DNA from 2 places in the Arthrobacter sp. QXT-31 genome. Region 2 is predicted to be linked to the other one. Evidence: predicted binding sites of a transcription regulator. Region 2 holds the regulator's gene; the other holds the start of a gene.
The links. The regulator LexA, encoded in region 2, represses DNA repair genes until DNA is damaged. The targets are predictions, from matches to a motif close to TCGAACANNTGTTCGA.
Positions count from the first base shown of each region.

Region 1: a site for LexA is predicted at 4,482-4,497, ahead of BWQ92_RS08420 (HNH endonuclease signature motif containing protein). Genes of this name have one in related genera too.

Region 1 is NZ_CP019304.1:1,851,575-1,866,203, forward strand. It holds gene BWQ92_RS08385 (aldo/keto reductase) at 1-209, shown strand, start outside; gene BWQ92_RS08390 (aldo/keto reductase) at 247-1,218, shown strand; gene BWQ92_RS08395 (hypothetical protein) at 1,256-1,465, opposite strand; gene BWQ92_RS08400 (CDP-alcohol phosphatidyltransferase family protein) at 1,635-2,381, opposite strand; gene BWQ92_RS08405 (aldo/keto reductase) at 2,496-3,326, shown strand; gene BWQ92_RS08410 (GlsB/YeaQ/YmgE family stress response membrane protein) at 3,483-3,746, shown strand; gene BWQ92_RS08415 (hypothetical protein) at 3,861-4,274, shown strand; gene BWQ92_RS08420 (HNH endonuclease signature motif containing protein) at 4,590-6,791, shown strand; gene BWQ92_RS08425 (putative protein N(5)-glutamine methyltransferase) at 6,886-7,713, opposite strand; gene BWQ92_RS08430 (lactonase family protein) at 7,917-8,960, shown strand; gene BWQ92_RS08435 (alpha-amylase family glycosyl hydrolase) at 9,111-11,972, shown strand; gene malQ (4-alpha-glucanotransferase) at 12,012-14,243, opposite strand; gene BWQ92_RS08445 (hypothetical protein) at 14,380-14,629, opposite strand, start outside.
Region 2 is NZ_CP019304.1:561,517-576,145, forward strand. It holds gene BWQ92_RS02635 (MFS transporter) at 1-1,161, opposite strand, end outside; gene BWQ92_RS02640 (SseB family protein) at 1,219-2,097, opposite strand; gene priA (bifunctional 1-(5-phosphoribosyl)-5-((5-phosphoribosylamino)methylideneamino)imidazole-4-carboxamide isomerase/phosphoribosylanthranilate isomerase PriA) at 2,155-2,901, opposite strand; gene BWQ92_RS23805 (hypothetical protein) at 2,974-3,132, opposite strand; gene hisH (imidazole glycerol phosphate synthase subunit HisH) at 3,133-3,870, opposite strand; gene hisB (imidazoleglycerol-phosphate dehydratase HisB) at 3,867-4,493, opposite strand; gene BWQ92_RS02660 (histidinol-phosphate transaminase) at 4,552-5,670, opposite strand; gene BWQ92_RS02665 (LysM peptidoglycan-binding domain-containing protein) at 5,748-6,053, opposite strand; gene lexA (transcriptional repressor LexA) at 6,559-7,317, shown strand; gene BWQ92_RS02675 (ATP-dependent DNA helicase) at 7,395-9,461, opposite strand; gene hflX (GTPase HflX) at 9,454-11,031, opposite strand; gene BWQ92_RS02685 (class I SAM-dependent methyltransferase) at 11,445-12,059, shown strand; gene dapF (diaminopimelate epimerase) at 12,040-12,996, opposite strand; gene BWQ92_RS02695 (DMT family transporter) at 12,993-13,964, opposite strand; gene miaA (tRNA (adenosine(37)-N6)-dimethylallyltransferase MiaA) at 13,997-14,629, opposite strand, start outside.

The DNA.
Region 1 (14,629 bases), 1.3 Mb from region 2:
GCGCCACGCCCGCCCAGATCGTGCTCGCCTGGCACCTGGCAACCGGCAATATCGTTATTCCGAAGTCCGCCGACTCTGCACGGATGCGGGAGAACCTCGCGGCAGCAGCAATCCGGCTAACTGCGGAGGACGTGGAATCAATCAACGCGCTGGAGGCCGGATCCCGCATTGGCGCTGACCCTGCCGTGGCCGCGTTCTCCCAGCTCTGACCCCGCTTCCCGGCTCCAGCGAAAGGACGAACCATCCATGGAGTACACCCATCTGGGCCGTTCCGGCCTCAAGGTTTCCCGGCTTTGCCTCGGCACCATGAACTTCGGCCCGCAAACCGAGGAATCCGAAGCGCACGCAATCATGGACTCCGCCCAGGAGTCCGGCATCAATTTCTTCGACACCGCCAACGTGTACGGCGGGTCGGACCATCGCGGCTGGACAGAGGAGATCATTGGCCGCTGGTTTGGGAAGGGCGGCGAGCGCCGGGAACGCACGGTGCTGGCCACCAAGCTCTACGGCACCATGACAGACCGGCCGAACGAGTCAAAGCTGTCCGCGCTGAACATCCGGCGCGCCCTCGATGCCAGCCTGAAGCGTCTGCAGACGGATTACATCGACGTCTACCAGTTCCACCACGTTGACCGGAACACGCCGTGGGACGAGATCTGGCAGGCCGTTGAAGTGGCCATCCAGCAGGGCAAGATCCTGTACTCGGGCAGCAGCAATTTCGCTGGTTGGCACCTGGCGCAGGCGCAGGAAGCCGCCGCCCGCCGCAACTACACCGGCCTTGTCAGTGAGCAGTCGATCTACAACCTGCTGACCCGGAACATTGAACTGGAGGTCATTCCCGCGGCCCAGCAATACGGGATCGGGATCATCCCCTGGTCGCCGCTGCACGGCGGGCTCTTGGGCGGGGTGCTCAAAAAGGAGCACGACGGCGTGCGGCGGCTGGCCGGGCGGGCAGCGGAAACGCTGGAAAAGCACCGCGACCAGATCCTGGAGTACGAGGACTTCGCCGGGGAGCTCGGCCATGAACCCGGCGACGTTGCACTCGCGTGGCTGCTACAGCAGCCCGGGATTACCGCACCCATCGTCGGTCCCCGCACGCAGGAACAGCTCGGCGCCGCCATCCGGGCTTTGGACGTGACACTGAACGATGATGCGCTCAAGCGCCTGGATGGCATTTTCCCCGGCCACCGCACCGCTCCGGAGGACTACGCCTGGTAACCCGGGCCGCTTTCTGCCGGGCCCCGGAGTCGCCTGCTTAACGGGCGGGCGGCCGCTGGGGATCCTCCAGGGCAGGCTCGTCAGGCTCGCCGTCACGGCCGGTGGGTGGCCCCGGCTTGTCCTGGGGAGGAACTGCGGGTGCTTCCAGGGGCGGGTCCTCGTTGGGGTCGAACGGAAAGCCTGCGGGTGAATCATTTTCAGGCTGGTCCGGCGGATTCTGCTCCGGATCGGCGGGCGTCTCGCTCATGGTTTAGATCCTTTGCTGTCTCGGAGTAACTGCTGGACGGAAAGGCCCGTGCTCCCGCACGGGCCCGCTCCAAGCATTACCAGCGGCAGTCAACGTAAGTCCATAGTCACCAGGCTCCGCGGCGGGCGCCGACGCCGTTAGGCGGGGCAGTCGCTTCTGCAGGTGCCCCTCAGTTCACCATTTCGGTGCTGGAGTGCCGGCCGGTCCTCTTGCCGTCGCTTTGCTCCAGTTCCACGACGTCCCGGCCAAACGAAGCAGCCAAAGCCACCAGCGCCAGGACAACAGCGGCCATGCCGATTCCACCGGGTACGCCGGGCGTTAGTGCCAACAGCAAGGCGAACGGCTGAAAAGCGCCGATAAGCTTACGCAGCCTCTTCACAGGCAGCGTCCGCTTTAGTTCAGGCCGGAACCATCCGGCGACGACGAATGCGTACCACATCAGCCCGATGGCCAGGACCCACGGGCCCACGGCGGGAACAGCCGCACAGGAGAGCACGAGGACAAGGGCCGCATCAGTCTGGACATCCAGCCGGCCTCCCGCCGGGTTCGCGCACTCCAGCCGCCGTGCAACGGTCCCGTCAACCGCATCAAGAACGAATGCTGCCGCTCCCAGCACCACCAGCGGCATGCCGGGAGCGGTTCCGGTGAGCAGGGCGGGAACGGTTGTCGCCGCACAGCACGCCACCAGGACGGCGCGAAGCAGGGTAACGCGGTCCGCAGCCGTGGTCAGCAGCGGCCTGCGATTGAAAACGGAGGCCGCGGCATTTGCCATCACAACAAATCCGGCGCCCAACGCGGCGAGGAAATACGCTGTTTCAGCTTGGGCAGCGGTCAGGATCCAACTCCCGGACACAAGGAAACAAGCCATGGCAACGGCAACGTCCACCACAGCGCGCCTACTGAGCAAGACCTGCATGTGCCTCCTTGCGCTCATGGCAACAACAGGAGGCCCATTGGCATTCCCGACCTGACCTCGGGAGATAGCAAACGGGTCTGGGCAAACTGGCCCCGATAGGAAAGACTCTTCGGCATGGTACAAGCACCATTAATCGGGCTGAACGACGGCAACCGGATTCCCCAAATCGGCCTGGGCACCTGGCCGCTGAATGACCGGGAGGTGAGTGACGCCGTCGTACGCGCTGCGGAAGCCGGGTACCGGCATATCGATACTGCCGTGCGATACCGCAACGAGGCCGGCGTCGGATCCGGTATCCGGGCCAGCGGCCTGGATCGGAGCGAGTTCTTCATCACCACCAAGCTGGACGGGGAGTTTCAGGGTGGAGACCAGGCCATAGCCGGCCTGGAAGGTTCCCTGAAACGCCTGAACCTGGACTACGTGGACTTGCTCCTGATCCACTGGCCACTCCCCCGCCGCGGAGAATTCATCTCCACATGGAAAACTTTTGAGCGGCTGCAAAGGGAAGGAAAGGTCCGCTCGATCGGCGTCTCGAACTTCAAGCCAGCCCACCTGGAAGAACTGATGTGGGAGACGGATGTTGTGCCGGCCGTGAACCAGATCCAGCTCAACCCCTCGATAACCCGCTCCGCCGACTGCATCTACAACGAGCGGCATGGGATCGCCACAGAATCGTACAGCCCCCTGGGGGCGGGATCTGGGCTGCTGTCGGCCCCTGTACTGGCCAGAATCGCCGGCAAACACGGGCGGACAGTGAGCCAGGTGGTGCTGCGCTGGCACGTCCAGCAGGGTCTCGTAGCCATCCCCAAATCAGCTGACCCCCAGCGGATGAAGGAGAACATTGATGTCTTCGACTTTGCCTTGGATGACGAAGACCTGACCGCCATCAGCACCCTCGATGAAGGCCCCGAGGCGGGTGTGAATTCGGACGTCCAGGGCCATTGAAGAATAGCTCCGGACGCGGGCTTACCGCGGATCCTCCCCGCGGGGCGGCTGGAAGCCGACTGGCAATAAAATAGTAAGCATGATTAGTATTGAGCAGAAGGACGAAGCGTACCCGGCAACCCGGGTAACTCCTTTAGATGAAGAAGGAACGATAAAATGGGTTTTTTCGCATTTCTGATTCTTGGCCTTATTGCCGGAGCCATCGCTAAGGCCATCCTCCCCGGCCGGCAGGGCGGCGGCATTTTCATCACGCTGCTGCTCGGTGTGGTGGGCGCTATTCTCGGCGGCTTCATCGGCAGCGCGCTCTTTGGCGTGGGCGTCAACGAGTTCTTCTCGCTGTCCACATGGCTGCTGGCGATCGGCGGCGCTCTGATTGTCCTGCTGGTCTACGGCATGATTACCAAGCGCACCGCACGCTAGACGGAGCAGTGCGGAAACCGGCTCCGGGAACCTCCGGGGCCGGTTTCCCACCCCCATGGCCCGTACGGGCTGAACCAAAACCGAACAGATCCCCCTAAAGAGCAGGAGATCATCATGAAATCCAAACTTCTCTTCGGCGCCGGAATCGCTGCAGGCTATGTGCTCGGATCGAGGTCCGGCCGGGCAGCGTACGACAAGCTCAAAGCACGGGCCGCAGGAATCTGGGACAGCAAGCCGGTCCAGGACAAGGTCACGGCAGCTACTGAAGCGGTCAAGGAAAAGGCCCCGGAGGTCGGGGACCAGCTGGCGGAAGCCGCGCGCCGGGCGGGAACCGTTCTCGGCTCGGCCATGCACCGCGACACACACTCTGATGCTGCTTCAAGTGGTTCTGCGTCTGCCGGCACTTCTGCGGACAGCTCGCACGTGCCGGCCCACAGCACGCATCCGGAAACGGTGAACCTGGGGACCTCCGACGTGGAGACCGGTCAGGCCGGTGCCACCACCAACGTGAATCCGAATAAACAGTAGCTTCGGCTGCTGAAGCCTGCATCCAAGGCGGTGTGGGCAACAAGCAAAAATGTCAGCCCCCTCTGACAATCTTTTCCTGTGGAAGCTATCGGGGGAAATGCAGGCAGCGTCTCAGGCCGGGCAGCAGTGCCCGGCCTGAGTGCTGCCCCAATGCGCAGCGTCCACGCTTCCGGGCGTCCGGCTTTAGCCGGAACCGGCACCGCCGTTGCGGACACATCTTCGTCCGACGGCGGTGCTGCCGCCTCCCCTGACTTGAAGGCAAGCGTGGCCACGATCACGGCCTTAAATGTCAGTCCCCGCTGACAATCTAGACCTATGGAAGCTATCGGGGAGCATGGAGCGGACATCGCGGGCGGGACTGACGTCTCCGGCCTGAATGCTGCTGCTCCGCTGCGGGGCCGCGGGCTTCACAGCGTGCCGGCCGCGGCTTCCCCGTCCAGCGCCCGTATCGAGGGCACGTCCGACGGCGGCGCTGCGCTGGCAACTGCTGACCTGCGGGCGGGCCTGGTGCTCCTGGATTCCGCAGCCGCTGCGGCGGAGGAAGAGCTCGCCGCAGCCAGTTTCCCTGAAGCAGCCGACTTCGCAGAACTCACAGAACAGCTCTCCCGCCGCATCGAATACCTTCAGCTACAGGCTGCCGCGGCCGTGGAACGGACGCGGGCCGAGGCGATCAGCGCCGCCGAAGCAGCCAATCGCGCGGCCGGCTGGACCACAGGCTGGGGCAATGAACCCGAAACCGCTGCAGCCCCAGACGCTCAGCCCTCCGAGGCCGCCGCCGTCGGCAGCCCTGCTGAGGCCCCGTCTTCCGCTGACCCGCTGACGGTCCCTGCCCGCGCGGTGGCCTGGTCCCCGGCCGACGACGGGTCCCGCAACACGGTTGATTTCCTCCGCACCCGGCTTCGCATCAGCAGCGCCGAAGCACGCCGCAGGCTCGCCCTGGCCGGCGACGTGCTCCCCCGCACCGGACTCGCCGGCCGGCCCATGCCGCCCATACACGAGGAAACCGCGGCCGCGCTCACCGCCGGGATCATCTCCTCCCGCGCCGGCACCATCATCACCACCGCCCTGGACAAAGTCCGCCACATCCCCGATCCAGACGCGCTCGCCAAAATGGAACGCAACCTCACCCAAACCGCGATCGAAAACGACCAGGACTTCCTCACCCGCATCGCCCACCGCTGGATCGACGCCCTCGACCAGGACGGCACCGAACCCTCCGAAGAAAACCTCCGCCACCGCCAAGGCGTCTTCATCCGCCCCAAACGCGGCGGCCTCTACCACCTCGAAATCCACGCCACCACCGACCAATACGAAGTTCTCACCACCGCCATGAACACCGCCACCAACCCCCGCACCACCACACCCGACACCACCAGCGCCGCGGACAATAACGGAAGCGGCGCCGGCAACAACCTCCCCGACGGCGGCGGCAACGACGGCTATGGCGACGGCGAAAACACGGGCAGCGCCACCGCTGTCGACCTGGACGAGGCCTTCAACGCCCCTGCCCCGCTCCCGGATCTGGACCGGCGCACCCTGGCCCAACAACGCCTCGACGGCCTCGTCGGCGCCAGCAAGGCGGCCCTCGCCACCGGAACCCTGCCCGCCACCGGCGGGCTCCGCCCCCAGGTCATGGTCACCGTCTCCTACCAGGACCTCCTCAACAGCATCGAAGCCACCGCAGCCAATGGCCCCCGCTACAACAGAAACCGCGCCAGCACCCGGCCAACAAACAGCCCCGCACCAACAAACGACACCGGGCACACCACCACGAACCAGCCACCAGGCACCCCCGGCTGGCCGGCCACCGGTCCAGCACTCCTGCCGGGCACCTGGCAGGTCAGCCCTCCCGAACCGCTCGCAGCCACCACCCCGGACATCTGCCAAACCAGCGGTCCGGAATCGCCAACGGAAACCGGGCAAACCGGCGACGCCGGATCCTCGCCCGATTCGGCTACCGGCCAGGACAAGTGGCCCGGCGGCGAAAACCAGCCCGCCCCCGCCGACACGCTCTCCGGCATCAACCAGTCAGGCATCAATTCGCCAGGCATCAACTGGGCAAGCGCCGGGTTCAACGGCCAACCCGGCACACCCCCCGGCAGCGGGACCTTCACCTACACCGGCCCCGTCACCGCCTCCACCATCCGCAAAATCGCCTGCGACGCCGACATCATCCCCGTCCTCCTCAGCAGCCAAGGACGCATCCTCGACATCGGCCGCACCACCCGGATCTTCCCGCCCCACATCCGCAAAGCCCTCAACGCCCGCGACCAAGGCTGCGCCTTCCCCAACTGCACCATCCCCGCCACCTGGTGCGAAGCCCACCACATCACCTACTGGTCACAAGGCGGACCCACCAGCACCGACAACGGCGTCCTCCTCTGCACAGCCCACCACCACCTCATCCATAAAGAACAATGGAAAATCCACATCAAAAACGGCACCCCCTGGTTCATCCCGCCACCCCACATCGACCCCCGCCAACAACCCCGACAAAACCACCACCACAAAACATGAACACGCGGAATGACGCCGCGTTGAACGGCGGGCAGAGCCGGCCGGGCTAACGCTGCCACGGGCTGCCGGACGTTAAGTGCAGCCCAGACAGTGCTTACAGCTTGCCGATTACCACTGTTGCGTCCAGTTCAGCTGAGCAGGCGATTCGGGGGCCCAGTCCCCCACCGGCCATGGCCGCCGCAGTAAGAGGTGCCTGTCGCCGGCTGGTCTCGATGAGAAGGTGCCCGCCCGGACGGAGCCAGGCAGCCGCTTCCGCAATCACCCGGCGCTGGATGTCGAGCCCGTCCGGCCCTCCGTCAAGCGACACCCGTGGTTCATGAACGCGGGCCTCACGGGGCATGCTGCCGATGGATGCCGTGGGAACATACGGCGCATTCACCGCGAGAACGTCAACGTTCCCTCTGAGCCGGGCGGGCAGCGCCGCGTACAGGTCACCCTCATGGACCACGCCACCCAAGGGGAGGACGTTGAGGCGGGCACAACGCACGGCGGCGGGGTCGACGTCGGAAGCATGGACCTCAATGCCGGGCCACAGTTCTGCCAGCGCGGCGCCTACGGCTCCGGAGCCGCAGCACAGATCTACAACAACCGGCGCGGCGGACGAAACGGAATCCGCGGACGGCACGGGATCCGCGGGCGCAGTGCCGAGAAGTGAAGCAGCTTCGCGGACCAGCAGTTCCGTCCGGCGGCGAGGCACGAAAACGCCGGGCTCCACCCTGATCCGAAGACCGCAAAATTCAGCCCAGCCGAGAATATGCTCAAGCGGAAAGCCGTCGATCCGCCGCTGCACGGCGCTGATCAGCTCAGCGGGACCATGGCCCGCAGACAGGAGGAGGTCCGCTTCTTCTTCGGCAAAGACGCAGCCGGCGGCGCGCAGCCTGCCGATGACGGTGGAGCGGGAAAATGGCGATTCAACAGGCATGGAGGCGTCCTTCACTTGAATGATGGGCGCTCCGTGCATTCGTCCGGCTAGCCTCGGCGGAGCGGACGGCGGCGGGCAGGGAGAGCCCCAGCTGGCATTGCGTGGATTGTCCTCACCTCCCGGGTAGTGCTGCACTCAAAACTGGCACTGCAAAATTTATGTTATCCGACCCCGGATCCGGCAATTCTTGGCAGGATGGAACGATGACCCACAGCGGAAACCACACCCTTATCTGGACCGGCTCCTACACGGCGGACAGCGGAGGCCACGGAGCAGGCATCGGGGCCGTATCGTCCAGCGCTGACGGGACACTGACCTGGCTCGGGACAGCCGCAAAGGCGGATTCGCCGTCGTTCGTGGCAGTGCACCGCTCACTGCCGATGGTTTACGCCGTCGGGGAGAACGCCAAGACCGTCCAGGCGTACCGGCGCCGCGGAGAGTTCAGCCTCGAACCCGTCGGGGAGCCCTGGCCTGCGGGCGAAGCGGCCTGCCACGTCAACGTCGACCCCCATGGCAAGTTTCTGGTCGTCGCGTGCTGGGGCGACGGCCAGGTATTGCTCTACGAACTGGAGGACGACGGCGGCATCGCCCGCCGCCTTCCGGCGGCGCCATCCAGCGACCCGCACCGGGACGAGCGCCCCAGCCGGGCCCACGCCAGCCTGGTCCTCGCAGACGGACGCATCATGACCACGGACCTGGGCCACGATCTCCTCCGCGTATGGAACCGTGTCCCCGGGACTGGCCTGGTGCTGGACCATGAGCTGGTGCTTCCGAAGGACAGCGGGCCCCGCCACCTGGTGCAGCACCCGGACGGAACGGTCTTTGTGGTCTCCGAGTATTCCATCGAAGTCTTTGCGGTCCGGTCCGCCTCGGCAGCGGGAAAGTTCGAGCTGGCCGGCCAGGGGCCCGCTACGTCCGACGGCGCCAAAGAGGGTGATTCTGCCGCCGAAATTGCGTTGTCGGCGGACGGGCGGTTCGCCTATGTCGGAACCCGGGGAACCAACCGCATCAGCGTACTGGAAGTGACCTCATCCGCAGAGGGCAGCCTGCTCAGCCCGCTGGCCGATGTCCCCAGCGGCGGCGACTGGCCCCGCCACCACCTGGTCCGCGGCGAATGGCTGCACGTGGCCCATGAGCGGTCCCACGACATCACCACCTTCCGGCTGGACACCGCCACGGGTCTTCCGCATGGCCCCGTTCACCGCCTCGTTGCGGGTTCCCCCACGGCCCTGATTGTGGCAAGCTAAGCCGCAATCGACAAAGCCATTACAGCGTCAGTCATTTCCAATACGGCGTCATCACAGGGGGTGGTGGCCGGGCCTGCCTTGGCTGAGTCGGCAGTCTAACGCCGGGCCTCCCCGCCCGGACAAGCAGCGTTGCTTTGCGGAAGGTCTCACATGTTCACCGTCCCTCGCCTCCATCCGTCACGCCGTAACAGCGGGCCCACCAAGCCAGCCCTCGCAACCGTCGCAGCGGCGGGCGCGCTCCTCCTGCTCGCCACATCGGCCCCAGCTGCCCAGGCAGCCCTGCCAACCTCAGCTCCCGCCCAAGCGGCCGTCGCCGGCAAGAGCCCCGCGCCGCCGTCGGACCCCAAACCGTCTGGCACCAAACCCTCCGGCACTAAACCGGGAACAGCGGCCCATTCGCTCCGCGCTCCGGTCTCGGGCGAGAACTTCTACTTCGTCATGGCGGACAGGTTCAGCAACGCCGACGCCGGCAACGACGACGGCGGGCTGGGACCGGATCCGATGGTCTCCGGCTTCGACCCCACCCGCAAGGGCTTTTACAACGGCGGCGACCTGGCCGGCCTGCTCAACAAGATCGACTACATTCAGGGGCTGGGGACCACGGCAATCTGGCTGACGCCGAGCTTCAAAAACAAGGCGGTGCAGCGCGAGGACAACTCCGCCGGCTACCACGGCTACTGGATCACGGACTTCACCCAGATCGATCCGCACCTGGGCACCAACGCTGAGCTGAAAGCGCTTATCGACGAGGCACACTCCCGTGGCATGAAGGTCTACTTCGACATCATCACCAACCACACCGCGGACGTGATCGGCTATAAGGAGGGCGCCCGCACCGGCTACATCTCCAAGGACAAGGAGCCATACCGCACCGCAACGGGCGAACCCTTCGATGACCGGGATTTCGCCGGCAGCGCGGGCTTCCCCAAGCTCGACGCCGGGACCTCCTTCCCGTACACGCCCGTTCTTGATCCGGCGGAACAGAACCTCAAGGTTCCTGCCTGGCTCAACGACCTGACGCTCTACCACAACCGCGGCGACACCACCTTTGCCGGCGAAAACGCCTACTACGGCGACTTCTTCGGCTTGGACGACCTGTTCACCGAGCACCCCACCGTGGTGGCCGGCATGACGGAAATCTACGAGACGTGGATCCGGGACTTCGGCGTGGATGGTTTCCGCATCGACACCATGAAGCACGTCAATGACGAATTCTGGCAGCAGTTCGGTCCGGAGGTCCTGGCCTATGCGAGGGAGCAGGGCAAGGACGAGTTCTTCATGTTCGGCGAGGTCTTCGACACGTCCAAGAGCTTCACCTCCCAGTTCACCACCCGCAACAAGATGCAGGCCGTGCTCGACTTCCCGTTCCAGGATGCAGCCCGGAATTTCGCCTCGCGCAGCCAGGACGCGAAGCAGCTCAAGGACTTCTTCGCCGCGGACGACTGGTACACCGATGCCGATTCCAACGTCTACCAGCTGCCCACCTTCCTGGGGAACCACGACATGGGCCGGATCGGCAGCTTCATCAGCACCGACAACCCGGACGCGGATGACGCCGAACGCGTGGCCCGCGACCAACTCGCCCATGAGCTGATGTACTTCTCTCGCGGAAACCCGGTGGTCTACTACGGCGACGAACAGGGCTTCACCGGCCCCGGCGGGGACCAGGACGCCCGCCAGACGCTGTTCGCCAGCAAGGTGCCTGACTACCTCGATGACGACCTGCTCGGCACCACCGCCACGCACGCCACCGACAACTTCAATCCCGGGCATCCCCTGTACGCCAAGATCAGCGAGCTCGCGGCGCTGGCCAAGGAGCATCCCACACTCCGGAACGGGGCGCACCAGAACCGGTACGCCTCCGACGGGGCAGGCATCTACGCGCTTTCCCGCACGGACGCCACGGACCAGCGCGAGTACGTGGTGGCGCTGAACAACAGCGAGGAACCGCAGACTGCCGCTTTTCCCACGTACATCGCCAAGCGCAACTACAGCCTCATCTACGGCGATGCCGCCGGCGAATCCAGAACTTCCGCCGACGGCAAGTTGACCGTCACAGTGCCGCCGCTTTCCGCCGTCGTCTACCAGTCCTCCGGCCGGATTCCCCGTGAGAAGACGCCGCCTGCCGTCGCGCTGCAGCCCCCGGCCTCCGCGGCCGCCACGGGCACGTCCGCCGGAGACAACGGGCGGATCCAGGTGACGGCGGACGTCCACGGCAGCTCGTTCTACGAGGTCACCTTCGAGGCCAGGATGCCCGGCGGCCAGTGGGAGCGCGTGGGCACCGACGACACCGCACCCTACCGCGTGTTCCACGACGTCACGGCGCTCGATCCGGGCACTGCGGTGGAGTACCGCGCGGTCGTCCTGAACAATGCAGGCCGCTCGTCGGTCAGCGCTGCCCGCTCCGCCGTGGTGCCGGACCCGGTGCTGACCATCCAGCAGCCTGCCGAGGGCAGCACCGTGGAGGGAGACGTGGAAGTGGTGGCCACGGCGGATCCGGAAAGGGCAAGCCGCGTGGTGCATTTTGAGCGCAGTATCGCGGGCGGACCATGGACGGCCATCGGATCCAATGATGAGTCGTCGCCCGCCTACACGGTCATCGACGGCCTGGCGGCGCTGGACCTCGCCGATGGAACCGAAGTGCGGTACCGGGCAAAGCTCAGCGGATCAAGCGTGGTGAGCGACGTACGGACGGTGGTGGTCGGCGCCACGCCGCAGCCCGACTCGGTCACCGTGGCGGGAAGCCTGAACAGCGAGATGGGCTGCCCGGGTGACTGGCAGCCCGAGTGCAGGGCCGCATTCCTGGCCTTCGATCCGGCTGACCGCCTGTGGAAGCTCACGGCCGACCTTCCGGCCGGCCGGTACGAATTCAAGGCCGCCATCAACGGCTCCTGGACTGAGAATTACGGCCAGGACGGCGCCCTGAACGGCTCCAACATCGTGCTGGATCACGACGGCGGCCCTGTCACCTTCCGGTACAGCCACACCACGCACCTGATCACGGCCGGCTAGGGACCGGGGCTCCCGCCTGCCGGGCGGGAGCCCCGGACGTCACTGCCGCATTGCGTCTTCGACAGCCGAGAGCAGGGAGTTGAACCGCTCGTCTTCCTCCAGGCTGTCGATCAGCACGGGGTCCCCGTCGGAGTTGGCCAGCGGCACCTGCCAGTTGGGGTACTGGGCCGAGGTGGTCCCGGGCTGGTTCTGCACCCGGCGTTCGCCGACCGCGTCCACCAGCGCCACGCCGAGAAGGACCGACGGGGTTTGCGCGAGCAGGCGGTGCAGGGCCTCGATCCGCTCCTGTTCGCTGCCGGCATCGCCGGACGGAAGCAGGCCCCGCTGCCTGAGCAGGTCCATCATTTTCTCCAGCTTGGCATTGTGCTCCAGGCGCTCGTCCTCGGCCGAGCGCTGCAGCAGCCCCAGCTCGTTGCGCAGCGTCACGTGGTCCCCGGCGAGGTAGCCGGCGGTTGGCGGGAGGTCGTGCGTGTTCACGCTGGAGAGCGCCTGCAGCCGGTACTTTTCGGGCGGCAGCGGGGCGTCGCCGTCGTTCTCAAACCACAGGATCGACGTGCCCAGGATGCCGCGTGCCGCGAGGTAATCCCGGACCCACGGCTCGAAGGTGCCGAGGTCCTCGCCGATGACCACGGCTCCGGCCCGGTGCGCCTCCAGGGCAAGAATGCCGATCATGGCGTCGTGGTCGAACCGGACATAGGCGCCGTCCGCCGGGGAGTTTCCTTCCGGCACCCACCAGAGCCGGAAGAAGCCGAGGATGTGGTCCACCCGGATGCCGCCCGAATGCCGGAGCACCGTGGCGAGCATCTCCCGGAACGGCTTGTAGCCGGCTTCTGCAAGCCGGGTGGGGTGCCACGGCGGCTGGTGCCAGTCCTGCCCCAGCTGGTTGTACATGTCCGGCGGTGCGCCGACGCTGACGCCGGGCGCGAGGACGCCCCGGAGCGTCCAGGCATCGGAGCTCTGGAGGTCCACGCCGACAGCGAGGTCGTTGACCACGCCCAGGCGCATGCCGGCCTTGCGGGAGGCGGCCTGGGCGGCCTCGAGCTGTTCGTCGCAGAGCCACTGCAGCCAGCGGTGGAACTCGATCCGGTCCGCCAGTTCGCCCCTCAGTTTCTCCGCGAACGGCGAGCCGAGCGCAGCTGTTGGGTCGATCCACAACGGATCATCGGCGTCGAGGTCCTCACGGATGGCGCACCAGAGGGCAAAGTCGTCCAGGCCGGCGCCGGCCAACCGGCAGTACTCCTCGTACGCCCGCTGCCGTGAGGGCGAACGGCTGACACCAGATATCAGCTCAAGCGCTGCGAGCTTGGCGGCGTAGACCTTGTCCCGGTCCAGCCGCGTGGCGTCCTTGTTCAGCTTCCGCGACTGCTTCATGAGGCTGTGGACGAGGGACTGCTTCTTCGGATTCAGGTACGCCAGCTCCGGAATGGCCTCAATCCGGAGGTACAGGGGGTTGAAGAACCGGCGGGTCGACGGGGAATACGGCGACGGCTCCAGGGGCGGCACGGGATCAGCCGCGTGCAGGGGATTCACCAGCACGTAGTCGGCCCCGTGCGCGCCCGCCACCGCCGCCAGCTCGGCGAGGTCGGCAAAATCGCCCACACCCCAGGACCGTTTGGAACGGACGGAGTACAGCTGCGTCGCCAGGCCCCAGCCCCTGCGCTGCTCGAGGCCGGCAGCCGTGGCCAGCCGGGCGGGAGTCACCACCAGCGTCGACTCAGCGGCAACCCCGGCCGCCTCCGCATGCAGCGTATGCCAGCCGAGCCCGGTGTTCTGGGGTACGGCGAATGTGGCCCGACCCGTCAGGATGCCGTCCACTTCACGTGGCTCCGCCCATTCGTCCTCCTGGACGGCGTCGAGCCGTCGCCCGTCCTCGGTGACGGCCCAGACACGGACGGATGATCCGTGCGGGACATGGACGAACACCTCCCCGGGTGTCCCCTCCTGAAGCACGACGGCGGGCGGCAGCATCCGCCGCCAGGGCGCCAGTTCCGCTTCGGCCAGTTCGTGCTCAATGAGCTGGTCAGTGTCCGCGTCGACCCCCAGCGCGGCCAGGACGCGGATCAGGGTACCGGCCGCGACCTCATACGGTTTCCCGTCCCACCCCTGGTAGGTGGTGCCCACACCGTACGCCTCAGCCAGCCAGCGCAACAGTTCGGGATTGACCGCGGTGTTGGCTGCCGGTGCTTCATTGCCCAGCGGCGTTTCAGTGGGAGAGCTTTCAGGGGAATGGGTTCCAGGGGAAATCCCGTGCTGCTGGCTGGGATCCTTCATATGTCCGCCTCGTCTGCTGTTATCGGCCCGAAACTAACGCTGCTGCCCGTCGCGGCCGGCCGCTTTCAGCGCCCCCGCAACTGCTGGTTCCGATTATTGCAGGCTGCGCCGGTTCCATGGCTCAAGCCGGAGCGACTCAAGCGGCAGTGCAGGCCTTCTGCAGTTCCTGGACCGATTCGCCGGGAACCTGGTCGCCGGCCTGCGCGATCGCCTTCAGGGGAACGGTGATTTCGGCCGGCACGCCTGCCGTCTCCGCGCCGGCGACAAGGCCCGTCAGTGCAGCCTTGTCCGAGGCGCTCACCAGGCCGTCCTCGATCAGCTTGCAGATCTGGCCCTTCACCTGCTCGGCCGCCGCGTTGGCAACCTGGGACGCCGCCGAGCTCGCC
Region 2 (14,629 bases):
CAGCGCAACACCGGCCGTCAGCGCCGACCCGTACCAGCCCATCGCCTCGCCGCGCCTGTCCTCGTCGACAAGTTCCGTCACCGTCTCGGAGGCAGCCGAAAGGACAGGCGCACAGAGGAGACCCGGCAGCACGGACAGCAGGCTCAGGGTCAGGGTATCGGTGGCGAAGCCCATGGGGATAGTCAGCGCCGCCATCGCCAGCAGCAGCAGGATCGGCGAGACGGGCCGGTGCATGGCACCGTACACGAGGCCGCCCACCACCGACGCGGCGCACCAGAAGAAGAACACCAGGCCGATTTCGCCCTGACGGCCGCCGGTCTCCAATGCGGCCACGATGCCGACGTCGGTGCCGCTGAGCACCATGCCCGCGCCGGCAGCAACGGCGAACACCGCGGCTACCGCAGCGGTGAACCAGCCGAGGCTACGGGCCACCCTGCCCCTGAGGACTCCCCGCCGCCTGGTGCCCGCAGCCGCCGGACCGAGGTCTGAAGCAGCCTCCTGCAGATGTGCGGGCGCAGCAGCCACGACGGCAACCTCGGCAGCCTCCTGCTCGTCCGCTTCGCAGGCCGCCGAACGGTCGGCACTGCGGGTGGGCGGGTTGAACCACATGAGAAAAAGCCCGGCCAGCGACGTCGAGACGCCGACGGCGGTCAGCCCCAGCGCGGAATGGCCGCTCGTGGCCACCACAGCACCGACAGCCGGCCCGAACATGAACACCATCTCGGTGGTAACTGAATCCAGCGCGAAGGCGGTCCTGCGCTGGTCGCCGTCCGCCAGGACCCCCAGGGACTGCCGCACCACGCTAAAGATGGGAAGCGTCAGGAGGCCCCCGACAAACACGAGGGGCAGCAGCCACTGGTAGGAGACGTGCGGCACGATGGACCAAATGACGGTTTCCGAAATGACCGAAGGTATCAGCGCCTTCCGCAGGCCTGCGGTATCCACGCGGCGGCCTCGCCACGGAGCACCGAGCGCAATGCCGATGGTCATCACGGCCGCCGCCGTTCCCGCAGCCGCGTAGCCCTCACCGAGGGTCAGGACGATGTGCAGAGTCAGCAGGACACCTGCCGCCGAATGGGGAATGCGGGCAATCATGCCGACGGCCAGGAGCCGGCGGATGGGCCGGACGGCCAGCAGCTCCCGGTACAGGGTGAAATTCACAGGTGGGTCCTCAGTTCCGCCGCCGGACAGCACCGGAACGGATGCCCGCCCCCGCGGCTACTGCGCGGCGCGCCTTAGCTTGACTTCGATCGAATCAACGCGCTCACCAAACAATACATTCCGGCTCCACTCCGACTGGAGTCGGGCAACAAGCTCCTGGACCGCAGCCGCATCGAGACCGTCCTCAAGGTAAAGCACCACCCGCAGTTCCGGTCCGGATCCGCCGCCGTCGATACGGCGGCCGGATGCAGTGGCGGTGCCCACTCCCCCGCCGGGAAGGACGTCGAGTCCGCGGACCGCAGGCTTGCCTTCGGCTCCCGCCCGCAGCACTGCGGCGAGCTCGGTGTCCAGGTAGGAGGGCACCCACTCCCGCTGCTGCGCGAGGGCCCAGACGCCCGGACGACGGACCACGAAGGTCACCTCGGAGCCAGGGTCCACGACCAGCAGCTCCGCCCCTTCGGAAACGGCGGACAGGGCTGCCCTCGCGGCATAGACAGCCACGGGGCGCGCCTCCGGGTGCCAGGCCGCCAGGGCTGCTGCCGACGTAAACACGGGCATCGCAAGACGGCCGTCCGGCGCCTTTAGAGTCACCAGCGCCATGTCCGCCTGTTTGTCGGCGTGCACGCCGTGCGCGCCCTCGGCTTCCTCCGCCAGCTGGGCGACGACGGGGACAAAGACGCGGGCGGTGGCGAGCGAAGCCACTACCGCGGCCTCATCGCCCTCGCCTGCAACGAGAGCAGAGACTGCGGCGAGATAACCGGCGTCGGCCGTTCCGTCGTCGTCCTCGAAGTTGTGGATCTTGGCGTCTTCGCCGGCAAGGCTGCGCCCGGCCCAGGGCTGGCCTGCGGAATCAGTGGCGCCACCCGCCCCGGCGAGGGCGGCCTCGATATGGCCGGGCAGCCGGCGTGCCTGTACGCCCGGGGCGGCAGGGGGCAGCTCCGCTGCCGGTCCGCCATCCGTCCGGTGGCTGTGGTGCTCGGCCACGGCGATGCCTTAGCGGCGTCCGGCGACGTCGAGGGCCTCGGGCAGGGTGAAGGCGCCGGCGTACAGCGCCTTGCCGACGATGGCACCTTCGACGCCGAGCGGCACCAGGGAACGCAGGACCTTCAGGTCATCAAGGCTCGAGATGCCGCCGGATGCCACCACGGGCTTGCCGGTCTTCTCCACCATCTGGCGCAGCAGCTCAACGTTCGGCCCCTGCAGCGTGCCGTCCTTGGTGACGTCGGTGACCACGTAGCGGGCGCAGCCGGCGTCTTCGAGGCGGCCCAGCACGTCCCACAGGTCACCGCCTTCCTTGGTCCAGCCACGTCCCGCGAGGGTGGTCCCGCGGACGTCCAGGCCGACGGCGATCCGGTCACCGAAGCGGTCGATGGCCCGCGCGGTCCATTCCGGGTTCTCCAGGGCGGCGGTGCCGAGGTTGACCCGGGCGACGCCCAGGTCCAGCGCCTTCTCGAGCGACTCGTCGTCGCGCAAGCCGCCGGAGAGCTCAACCTTGATGTCCAGCCGGCCCACTACTTCGCGCAGCAGGTCCGCGTTCGAGCCGCGGCCGAAGGCAGCGTCCAGATCCACCAGATGGACCCACTCCGCGCCCTGCTGCTGCCAGTTGAGTGCGGCCTCCAGCGGCGTTCCGTAGCTGGTTTCGCTGCCGGCCTCGCCCTGGACCAGGCGGACGGCCTGGCCGTTCACGACGTCGACGGCGGGCAGCAGTTCAAGTACCGGCAGCTCGTTTTGGCTGGTCATCGGGTCCTCAGTTCTTGTAGGCGCTGGTTCCCGTGGGCCCGTCTGATGCGGCGCCCACGGCGGTTTGGTTGGTTACTTGCCGGGGAGGGTCAGCAGGTAGGCGGCCAGCAGCGACATGGCTGCCAGCACGCAGAAGCCGATCTGGATCCAGAGCGGCCGGCGCTGCTGCCTGAAGGACAGCGCGCCGCCCACTAGGAGGCCGGCCAGTGCCATCAGGAGGACGGACCACATTCAGGCGTCCGCCGGCTGCCGGGAATGCGCCGCGCGAAGTCCGTCGACCCAGTTCTTCAGCAGACGCGCGCCGGCGTCTCCGGACTTTTCCGGGTGGAACTGTGTGGCGCTGAGGGGGCCGTTCTCCACGGCGGCGATGAAGGGCGCGCCGTGTTCGGACCACGTGACCAGCGGCGGGGCCATCCGGGGCTGGATGACGTCGAAATCCCAGTTCTGGACGCCGTAGGAGTGCACGAAGTAGAAGCGCTCACCTTCGACGCCGTCGAAAAGCTTCGAGCCTTCGGGGACTTTGACGGTGTTCCACCCCATGTGCGGAACCACCTCGGCCGGGAGGAGTTCCACCTTGCCGGGCCACTCCCCCATGCCTTCGGCTTCGGTTCCGTGTTCAACGCCGGCTTCGAAGAGCACCTGAAGGCCCACGCAGATGCCCAGCACCGGACGCCCGCCGGCGACACGGCGGCCGATCATGCGGATGCCGTCCACGGCCTTGAGTTCGCGCATGACCGTTTCGAAGGCGCCGACGCCGGGCACGACCAGGCCGTCGGCGTTCAGTACGTCCTCGGGCTTGGAGCTCAGGATGACTTCCGCGCCGGCGCGCTCCAGGGCACGCACGGCCGACCGGACGTTGCCGGAGCCGTAGTCCAGGACGGTCACGGTGGGCTTGCCCTCCGGCGAGGCCGGTTTCAGGGTGGCGGAAGGATCGAGGATCGCGCCCTCGTGCAGTACTTTTCCGGTCACAGTGCCCCCTTGGTGGACGGGATGCCCTCGACGCGGGGATCCGGCTCGACTGCGGCGCGGAGCGCCCGGGCGAAGGCCTTGAACTGGGCTTCGACGATGTGGTGCGGATCGCGGCCGGCGATGACGTTCATATGCAGGCAGATGCCGGCGTGCAGCGTGATTGCCTCGAACACGTGCCGGGTCAGCGATCCCGTGAAGTGCCCGCCGATCAGGTGGTATTCCTGCCCGGCGGGCTCGCCGCCGTGCACCAGGTAGGGCCGGCCGGAGACGTCGACCACGGCGTGTGCCAGGGCTTCATCCAAGGGCACGGTGGCCTCACCGAAGCGGCGGATGCCCGCCTTATTGCCCAGGGCGGTGCGCAGGACCTCGCCGAAGGTGATGGCCACGTCCTCGACGGTGTGGTGCACGTCAACGTGGGTGTCGCCGGTGGCCTTGACGGTCATGTCGATCAGTGAGTGCTTGCACAGCGCGGTCAGCATGTGGTCATAGAAGGGGACCGAGGTGCTGATGTCCGACACTCCGGTGCCGTCGAGGTTGATCTCCACCAGCACGGAGGATTCGCTGGTCTCGCGCTCCATGCGGGCAGTCCGGGCCTCGGCAGCCTTGATTCCGGTGTCGCTCATGGTGATAGATGTCCTTTGACGAGGATGGGGGCGGACCAGTCATGGTCCATATTCAAGTTTAGGCCGGAAGTGCGGCCTGCCTGGCCAGGATGCTTTCCAGCGCCTCCAGGAAGGCTGTGGTTTCCGTCTCAGTGCCGGCGGTGACCCGCAGGTGGCCGGCGATGCCGACGTCCCGGACGAGCACCCCGGCATCCAGCAGCTCCTGCCAGACCTCATGGGGCTTTTCCAGACCGCCGAAGAAGACGTAGTTGGAATCGGATGCCGCCGGCCGCAGCCCCATCCGCGTCAGCTCGGCGACAATCCGGTCGCGCTGGCGCTTGATGTCCTGCACATCCGCCATGAGCGCCTCCCGGTGCTGCAGCGCCGCGAGGGCGGTTGCCTGCGTGACGGCCGAGAGGTGATATGGCAGGCGCACCAGCCGGAGGGCGTCGGTCACCTCCGGCGCCGCGGCCATGTAGCCGAGGCGGGCACCGGCCAGGGCGAACGCCTTGCTCATGGTCCGGGAAACGATGAGCCGCTCCCGGCCCGGCAGCAGCGTCAGGGCGCTGGGCGTGCCGTCGTGCGCAAACTCGTGGTAGGCCTCGTCCACGACCACGACAGCCTGGCTTTCCTCACCTGCCTCGTAAACGGCTTCGACCACATCCAGGCCCAGGCCGGTACCGGTCGGGTTGTTGGGTGAACACAGGAAGACGATGTTGGGCTGGAGTTCGCGCACCTGGCTGGCGGCGGACTCGGCGCTGAGGCCGTAGTCATCGGCGCGCTTGCCGGCGATGTACGCGGTGTCCGTGCCGCTGGCGAGGAGCGGGTACATGGAGTACGTCGGGGGAAAGCTCAGCAGCGTGCGGCCGGGGCCGCCGAAGGCCTGAAGGATCTGCTGGAGGACCTCGTTGGAGCCGTTGGCTGCCCAGAGGTTGTCCGGGCTGAGTCCGTGGCCCAGGTACTCCGCCAAGGCTTCCCGAAGTTCCGTGAATTCGCGGTCGGGGTAGCGGTTGAGCCCGGCGGCGGCCTCGCTCACCGCCGCGGTGATGGCCGCCCGCACGTCGGCGGGCACGCCATGGGTGTTCTCGTTGACGTTGAGCAGGATCGGCACATCCAGCTGCGGGGCGCCGTAAGGGCTCAGCCCCTTCAGGTTGGTCCGCAGGGGCAGTCGGTTCAGTCGCTCAAGCTGGTCAGTCACCAAGACAGTTTAAGGAACCCGGAGGGCTGGCCGGAAACTGTGACGGCTGAGGCACCCCTGCCCCACTTCTGGCCGCCTTATTTCCGGGGCACGAACAGCTGCTGGCCTGGCATGACCTTGCCTGCCTGGAGATCGTTGAGCCGGACGATGTCCGCGATGACATCCCGGGGATCACGGTCCGGATCCACCTTTCCGGCGATGGCCCAGAGGGACTCACCGGGCTGCACCGTGACCGAAACCGCCGGGGTGACGGTCAGCCCGCTGGCATTGTCCGCCGCCTTGGCCGGGGAGTTCAGGAGCCCTGCCAGGGAAAGAATGAGGGCGGCGAGCAGGACAAGCGGCAGGCCGATCAGGACAATGCGGCCGCGGCGCGTGAGCCGCAGGCGCGGCGGCTTGCCCGGGCGGGATGCGGCACCGGACTTGGCCGGGACGGCGTGCTTACCACTGTCCCGGGAATCTGCGAACCGGGCTGCTGGTAAAACGGCGCTCGGTGAAACGGCGCGCGGTGAAGCTGCGTGCGTTGAACCGGCGTGCGGTGAAGCGACGTGTGTTGAAGCTGACATGGCGTGAGCCCTCCTGGACCAAGTTGTACTGCCTCGCGGTTGTACTGCCTCGCGTTCGAACAAACAGTTCGAACACCGGGCCGACAAGCGAGCCTAACTAGAACACATGTTCGAACTTTGCTTTTCCTAGTTTTAGCACCTATCAACGAATTAAGTCGAGACTCGCTAGAACAAATGTTTGAAAAAGCTGTATGGCTGGCCTACGTTGGAAATCACAGAACAACCACATCTGCAGTTGATCAGCAGGGTCTGACATTTTTCAGGCCGGAAGTTCCCGGCCACTGCAGCTACCGCGGCCGGGAGGAACGGAAAGGCGTTGGCGAACATGGCAGCACAGGCCTCTGACGGCAAGGCTCCCCAGCGCAGCCCGCGGTCTCAGCGGACCCCTAAGGGACTCACAGTCCGGCAGAAAAAGATTCTGGAAACCATCCAGCGGTCAGTGAACGAGAACGGCTACCCGCCGTCGATGCGTGAAATCGGCGACACCGTCGGCCTTGCGAGCCTGTCCAGCGTCACCCACCAGCTCTCCCAGCTGGAGAAGCTCGGCTACCTGCGGCGTGACCCCAAACGGCCCCGCGCCATGGAAGTCCTGATGCCGCTGACCCTGGATGCGGGGGCAGCAAAGCCCGGCGGCGCGGACAAGGCCTCCGCCCTGAGTCCGGCAGGCACAGCCGCAGGCGCAACGGTGACAGAACTGCCCAGCGCCATGGACACGGCCATGGTGCCGTTGGTCGGCCGGATCGCCGCCGGCGGTCCCATCCTCGCGGACCAGATGGTGGAGGACCTGATGCCGCTGCCCCGCCAGCTGGTGGGACACGGCGAACTGTTCATGCTCAGGGTCGCGGGCGATTCCATGGTGGACGCCGCCATCTGCGACGGGGACTGGGTTGTGGTCCGCAGGCAAAGCGACGCCGTCAACGGTGACATCGTCGCCGCGCTGCTCGACGATGAAGCCACGGTCAAGACCTTCCGGCAGCGCGACGGCCACACCTGGCTGCTCCCGCAGAACACCCAGTACGAGCCCATCCTGGGCGACCACGCTGTGGTCATGGGCAAGGTGGTTTCCGTACTCCGCTCGCTGTAGCACCGGTCGCAGTAGCCCACGTAAGCTGCGGCAAGAACTCCATTGGCCCCGGGCAGCATCAGCAGCCCGGGGCTTCGCTATGCCTGCGCGCCGGCCAGCCGTTCCAGTGCGGCGACTGCGGTCTTCCGGTCCGTCGTGGGCCAGAACGGCGGCAGCGCGGCGCGCAGGAATCCGCCATAGCGTTCCGTGGACAGCCGGGAATCCAGCACCGCAACCACCCCCTTGTCATTCGTGGACCGGATGAGCCGTCCCGCCCCCTGGGCAAGCCTGATGGCCGCGTGCGTGGCCGATACCGACATAAAGCCGTTGCCGCCGGCCTGGGCGACGGCCCGGGACCGCGCGGTCATCAGCGGATCGTCCGGCCGCGGGAAGGGAATCCTGTCGATCACCACCAGGCGGCACGATCCGCCCGGCACGTCGACGCCCTGCCACAGTGACATCGTGCCGAACAGGCAGGTGTCCGGTTCGTCGGCGAACTGCTTCACCAGCGCCGTCATGGTGGATTCGCCCTGGCAGAGAATGCTCACATCCAGCCGCATGCGCAGGGCATCTGCCGCTTCCTCCGCGGCGCGCCGGGAGGAGAACAGACAGAGTGCTCCCCCGCCGGACGCGCGAATCAGTGACTCGAGCTCGTCGAGCGCCTCTGGCGACGTGCCGCGGCCGGGCTTCGGCAGGTGGCCTGCCACGTACAGGATGCCCTGCCGGGGATAGTCGAAGGGCGAACCCACGTCGACGCCGGTCCAGCTGGGCGCGCCGTCGCCCACCAGGCCCAGGCCGCCTGCGGCGGGTTCGAAGGCGGAGCCGATGGCGAGCGTGGCCGATGTGAGCACGACAGTATGCCCGGCGAACAGGCCTTCCCGGAGCCGGCCGGCCACGCTCAGCGGCGCGATATTGATCAGTGCCGGGGCGGTCTCGTTGGGCGCCGAGTATCCCTGCTGGGGGTCAAACGTGCTGTTCCGTGAGAACCAGACCACCTCGCGGTTTTCCCGCGCGGCGATGAGCCGTTCACACAGCTCCAAAATCACCAGCAGGCGGGACCGCGCAAGCTGCCGCCCGCCGTCGGCCGTTGTGTTGCTGTCCCCCTTGGAATCAGACAGCGCCGCACGGCAGGCCTCACGAAGCTGGTCCACACAGTCCAGCTGTTCATCGTTCAGGCCGTTCGGCAGGAGGCCGCCCGGCACTCCGGCAAGCGCCACCTCGAGGTTGGCGGCCGCCGAGTTGAGGGCGTCAACGGTAATTCCCGTGTGCTTGCGGGCACCGGACGCCGCGGCATGGACCATTGCCACTGACAGCTGCCCCGATACCGCGCCCGTCACCCGGTCCTGGAGTTCGTGGGCCTCGTCCACCACCACGACATCGTATTCGGGCAGCACAGCCAGCCCTTCGAAGGCGCTGACCGCCAGCATGGCGTGGTTGGTCACCACGACGTCGGCTTCCGCGGCGTTGTGGCGGGCAAGTTCGCTGAAGCACTCTTCGGCGAGCGGGCATTTCTGCGAGCCGAGGCATTCCATGGACGTGACGGACACCTGCCGCCAGGCCCTGTCGGTCACGCCGGGAAGCAGCTCGTCACGGTCGCCGGTGGTGGTCTGTTCGGCCCATTCGCGGAGCCGGACCACCTCCTTGCCGAGCTGTGATGAAGGGCCGCCCACCGCCGCGGCGAAATGCGGGACGCTGGTGTCCTCGCCCAGGGAGAAGAGCTGGCCCTCCGAGGGTTCCTCGCTGGGAAAGCCGCCCTCCAGCTTGTGCCGGCAGACGTAGTTGGCACGGCCCTTGACCAGCGCCACCTTTACGGGCCGGTCGAGTGCCGGTTTGAGGCTTTCCAGCAGACGGGGAAGGTCCCGGCCCACGATCTGGGTCTGCAGGGCCAGGGTAGCGGTGGACACGAGCGCCGGCTTGTCGCTCTCCAGCGAGTGGGCGATGAGCGGGATCAGGTAGGCCAGCGACTTGCCGGTACCCGTGCCGGCCTGGACCAGCAGGTGGTCACCCGTTTCGATTGCGCGAGCCACCTGCCGGGCCATCTCATGCTGGCCGGTGCGGCTTTGGCCGCCCATGCCTGCCACGGCACGGTCAAGCAGCTCGACCACGCGCTGCTCGCCGGCCGTGGCATCCGCTGGGGCTGCCGCACCCGCCGCCCCGTCAGTCATCGGTGCTGAAGGATTCCAGTTCAGCCGCAAGGCCTTCCCGGACCATGACCACAGCGCGCGTGCCGCCCTCCTCGTGATCCATGCTCAGGATCTCCGCGTCGGAGTCGTGCAGCTTGCTGATCAGATCGCCGCGGTGGTACGGGACGAGGAGCTGCATCTTGACGTTCGGCCGCGGGATGGAGTCGCTGATCGCCTTGAGCAGCTCGGAGATCCCCTCGCCGGTACGTGCCGAAACCACGACGTGCCGCGGTTCGCGCTGCTTGAGCCGCTCCACCACGAAGGGGTCGGCGGCGTCGGCCTTGTTCAGGACGATGATCTCGGGCACCTTGCGGGCATCCACCTCGGCGAACACCGAGCGCACGGCCGCGATCTGGCCCTCCGGGTCCGGGTGGGACACGTCCACGACGTGCAGGATCAGGTCCGCATCCGCAACTTCCTCGAGGGTGGAGCGGAAGGCCTCCACCAGCTGGGTGGGAAGGGAGCGGACGAAGCCCACGGTGTCGGCAAGCGTGTAGCCCACGCCGTCAGCCGTCTCGGCCTTGCGGACGGTGGGGTCGAGGGTGGCGAACAGGGCGTTCTCCACCAGGACACCGGCGTCGGTCAGGCGGTTCAGCAACGAGGACTTGCCGGCGTTGGTGTATCCGGCGATGGCCACCGAGGGCACCTCATTACGACGGCGGTTGGCCCGTTTGGTCTCCCGTGCCGGCTTCATCGCGGCGATCTCGCGCCGCAGCTTGGCCATCCGGGTGCGGATCCTGCGGCGGTCCAGTTCGATCTTGGTTTCACCGGGACCACGGGAGCCCATGCCGGCGCCTGCGCCGCCCACCTGGCCACCGGCCTGGCGGGACATGGATTCACCCCAGCCGCGCAGGCGCGGGAGCAGGTATTCGAGCTGTGCCAGCTCCACCTGGGCCTTGCCTTCGCGGCTCTTGGCGTGCTGGGCGAAGATGTCGAGGATGAGCGCCGTGCGGTCGATGACCTTCACCTTGACGATGTCTTCAAGGCCACGCCGCTGGGACGGGGCGAGTTCGGCGTCCACCACCACGGTGTCGGCGCCGGTGGACATAACGACGTCCTTGAGCTCCAGGGCCTTGCCCGCCCCGAGGAATGTTCCAGGGTCCGGCTTGGCGCGCCGCTGGACGAGTCCGTCGAGGACTTCCGAGCCGGCTGTTTCCGCCAGCGCGGCGAGTTCACGCAGCGAGTTTTCGGCGTCGGCGAGCGTGCCTTCGGTCCAGAGTCCGGCGAGGACTACGCGCTCCAGGCGCAACTGCCGGTATTCGACTTCGGTGACGTCTTCAAGTTCGGTGGAAAGCCCGGCCGTGCGGCGCAGTGCCCGGCGTTCCTCGAGATCCTGCTGGTCGCCGTCGAACGCGCTGTGCTCTTCGGAGAGCTGCGAGATGGCCTGCGCCTTGCCCAGGACGCCCTGGCTGTCCGTGCGGCTGCCATTGGCAGGCGCGGCATTCTTCGCCGGGATGTCCTTGGCGAGGATCCGGTCGATAACAGCCTGGATTTCCTCAGGACTCATGTCCTGGGCGGCCGGGTCGGATCCTGGGTTTTGCTGATTCGTCATGTTCTCCTTTGAAGGTTCTGCATCTTCAGAATAGTGCTGATTGCCGCCCTTGGCTGCGGTATTCGCGCTGGGCTGACTGCGAGGGGTCATGGAGGTGCTCCTGACATGCCGGCAGCGGAAGACGCTGGACGGCGGGAAGTGGACTGATCGAGTGCTGTGTGGGCTGCGCTGGGCCGTTTGAAGCTGAGCTGTTTCAGCTGAGCTTCTTTAGGCTGCGCCATGGCGGAAGGTGGTACACCTGCATCGCGCGAGTGGGACGCCCCGGGCCGGTACCGGCGGCTGAAAGCCGCGGGCAAAGAAAGCCGGCTACTCAAAAATCAGGAACATGCCCTCTAGGATAGCAGAACACCGTTATCGCTTTTCGCATCCGCCCGGTTTCCCATCAGGCGGGCAGCCCACTAATCTGGCCAGTTATGGAGTCTGCCCATTATTTCAGCGCCTCACCTGCGGGGCCATTCACCCGCAAGCCCCTCACAGTGGAACTGGCCGGTGAAACGCGGAAGCTGCAGACCTCATCGGGCATCTTCAGCCCCGACGGCATCGACAAGGGAACGGCCATCCTCCTGGCCGAGGTTCCCCCTCCCGCACCCCAGGGGAACCTGCTCGACATCGGTTGCGGCTGGGGACCCATCGCCCTGACCATGGCGCTGCGCGCCCCGCACGCGCACGTCTACGCGGTCGACGTCAACGAGCGGTGCATCGCCCTTACCAACGGGAATGCGGAGCTGCTGGGGCTAGGCAACGTCACGGCCAGCACGCCGGACGAAGTGGACCCCGAGATTCGTTTCGACACCATCTGGTCCAACCCGCCGATCCGGATCGGCAAGGATGAACTCCACACCCTGCTGCTGCTGTGGCTGCCGAGGCTGGCGCCGGGCGGTTCTGCATGGCTGGTGGTGCAGAAGAACCTGGGCTCGGATTCACTTCAGCGCTGGCTGGCCGAGGTGCTGGATGATTCCTTCACGGTGACCCGGGAAAGCACATCCAAGTCGTTCAGGATCCTGCGGGTCAGGAAAGCGTCCCGGTAGCAACGATCGTTGCCGGGCCGCTGAGTTCAACGTGCTCGCGGCCGCCGGCAACGGTGAAGAACTTCACGCCCACGACGCCGCCCGGAACCTTTACCTGCCAGGCGTCCGGGGCGCCTTGCCCGGCCCAATGGCGGATGGCCACCGCCGCCGCACATGCGCCGGTGCCGCAGGACTGCGTTTCACCGACGCCGCGTTCGTGGACGCGCATGGTTACGGTGCCCACACCGTCGTGCACCAGAGGCTCCGCCGGAACAACGAACTCGACGTTGGTGCCATTGGCCGGGGTCGGGTCGACGTGCGGGGCGGTGAAGAGCTGGGTGTCCTGGAGTTCGGACAGCTCGGCCAGGGCGACGACGGTGTGGGGGTTACCCATGCTGACCGACAGCGCCGGCCGTGGCACCTCAAGGCCGTCGGCGGTGACCAGCGAGTCCATGGCGCGGGCCGCTGCTTCGTCCGGGAAGATGAACTCCCAGGGGCCCATGTCGACGGCGTAGCCGTCACCTGCGCGGACAATGGTCTTGACCCCGCCGCGGGTGCCGATGGTCAGCGAACCGCCGGCAGGCAGTTCCGCCAGGCCTTCGGCCAGGAGGAAGTGGACAAACACCCGCACGCCGTTGCCGCACATTTCGGACAGCGAACCGTCACCGTTGCGGTAGTCCATGAACCATTCGGCGTCGGGGTTCCCGGCAAGCAGCTGACGGCCCTCGTCCAGGAGCCGGGACGGGACGGCGCGGATCAGGCCGTCCCCGCCGATGCCGCGGTGGCGGTCACACAGCTGGGCCACCTGCTCCGCAGAGATGGCGTGCACGCCTTCCGGGTCAGCGACCAGGACGAAGTCGTTGCCAGTGCCATGGCCCTTGGAGAACCGCAGTCCGCTCAGTGTCGAACCCCCGGTGGTGGCGGCGGGCCGGACTGTTTCTGCAAGGGTCTCATTCATGATTCAAGGTTACCCGGCTGCCGTCGGCGCCAGGAAAACGGCCCGGAGCTCCCGCGCTGGCCGCGGGCGCTGGTCAGGAGGATGCCGGCAATGACAATCACACCCCCTGCTATCTGGGCCATGGAGTAGGGATGCCCGGAGAGGATCGTGAACAGGGCGGTAAAGACGGTGATGAGATTTAGGAACACACCGGCATTGCCGGCCGGGATGACTGTCAGGGCCCGGTTCCAGAGCAGGTAGGACAGCACCGACGGGAAGACCGCGATGAATGCCAGGGAGGTGATGGCGCCCTGGGTGGCTGGCAGGGCAGGACCGCCGGCGGCGAGGCTGAGCGGTGTGAGCACAACAACGGTGATCGCGGCCTGCGCGGCTGTGGCAGTTATCGGGGGCAGCGGCGGGGCCAGGCGTCCGGTGATCGTGTAGGCGGACCATGCTGCAATGGCCGCGATCATGAACAGCTCACCGGCCCCGAATCCCACCTGCAGCAGCTTGCCGGCGTCACCGTTGCTCAGAACGAGGAGCACCCCGATCAGCGCGATCAGAACGCCGCCAACAGCCCTGCCAGTCAGGCGTTCACGTAGGCACGCGGCAGCTGCCAAGGTAATGAGTGCCGGGTTGAAGGCATTGATGAGGGAGGCGCTGAATGGATCCGTGTGTTCCAGGGCCGTGTACAGAAGCAGGTTGTAGCCCAGCAGCCCGAACACGCTGAGCGCGACCAGCCACGGCCAGGCGGCCAGTACCTGGCGCCATTGCGGACGTTCCACCATCTGGGCGATGGCGAGCAGCGGAACCACGGCGAGCGACCAGCGCAGGAGGACGAGGCTAAGGGGGTCGATGCTTTCCACTGCGCCGGCCCCGACAACGTAGTTGCCGGCCCAGAACAGCGTTGCCCCCAGCAGCGAGGCGATCGCAACCGTCAGGGACCGCCGCGAAGCGCGCTTGGGTTTGGTGCCGACGGCGAGGGTCATGTGAGTCTTTCTTCCGGTGTGTTGGTGCCGGCTCAGCGGCAGAGGGCTGCTGCCTTTGCAGCCAGCCCGGGGTCCTGCCAATCCAGCCAGGTGATGCGGGGGTCGGCCCGGAACCACGTCAGCTGCCGGCGGGCAAACTGCCTGGTGGCCACGATGGTTTCCTCGGCTGCCTGCGCCACGTCCGCCTCGCCGTCGAGCACTTTAAGGAACTGGGCGTAGCCCAGTGCGCGGGGCGCGGTCTTGCCCCGGCGAAGGCCTTGGGCGTCCAGCCGTTCGACCTCCGCCAGCAGTCCCCGCTCCACCATCCGGTGGACCCGGACGGCCAGCCGGTCCCGCAGCTGCTCGCGGTCCACCTCCAGTCCGATCTGGATGGCCGGCTGATAGTACTCGCGGGTTGGCATGAAGGAGCTGAACGGGCGGCCCGTCAGCTCGAACACCTCCAGCGCGCGGATGATGCGCCGGGCGTCGCCGAGGCGCCCCGCGGAGACGGGATCCACCGCCTGGAGGCGGTCCAGCAGCGCCCCAGTCCCGGCCTCGGCGTTCTCCCGCTCAAGCCGGGCACGGATGTCCGGATTGGTCCCCGGAAAGTCCAGCACGTCAAGGGCGGCGCGCACGTAGAGGCCGGAACCGCCAGCCAGGACGGCGCGCTTTCCGCGGCGGTGGAT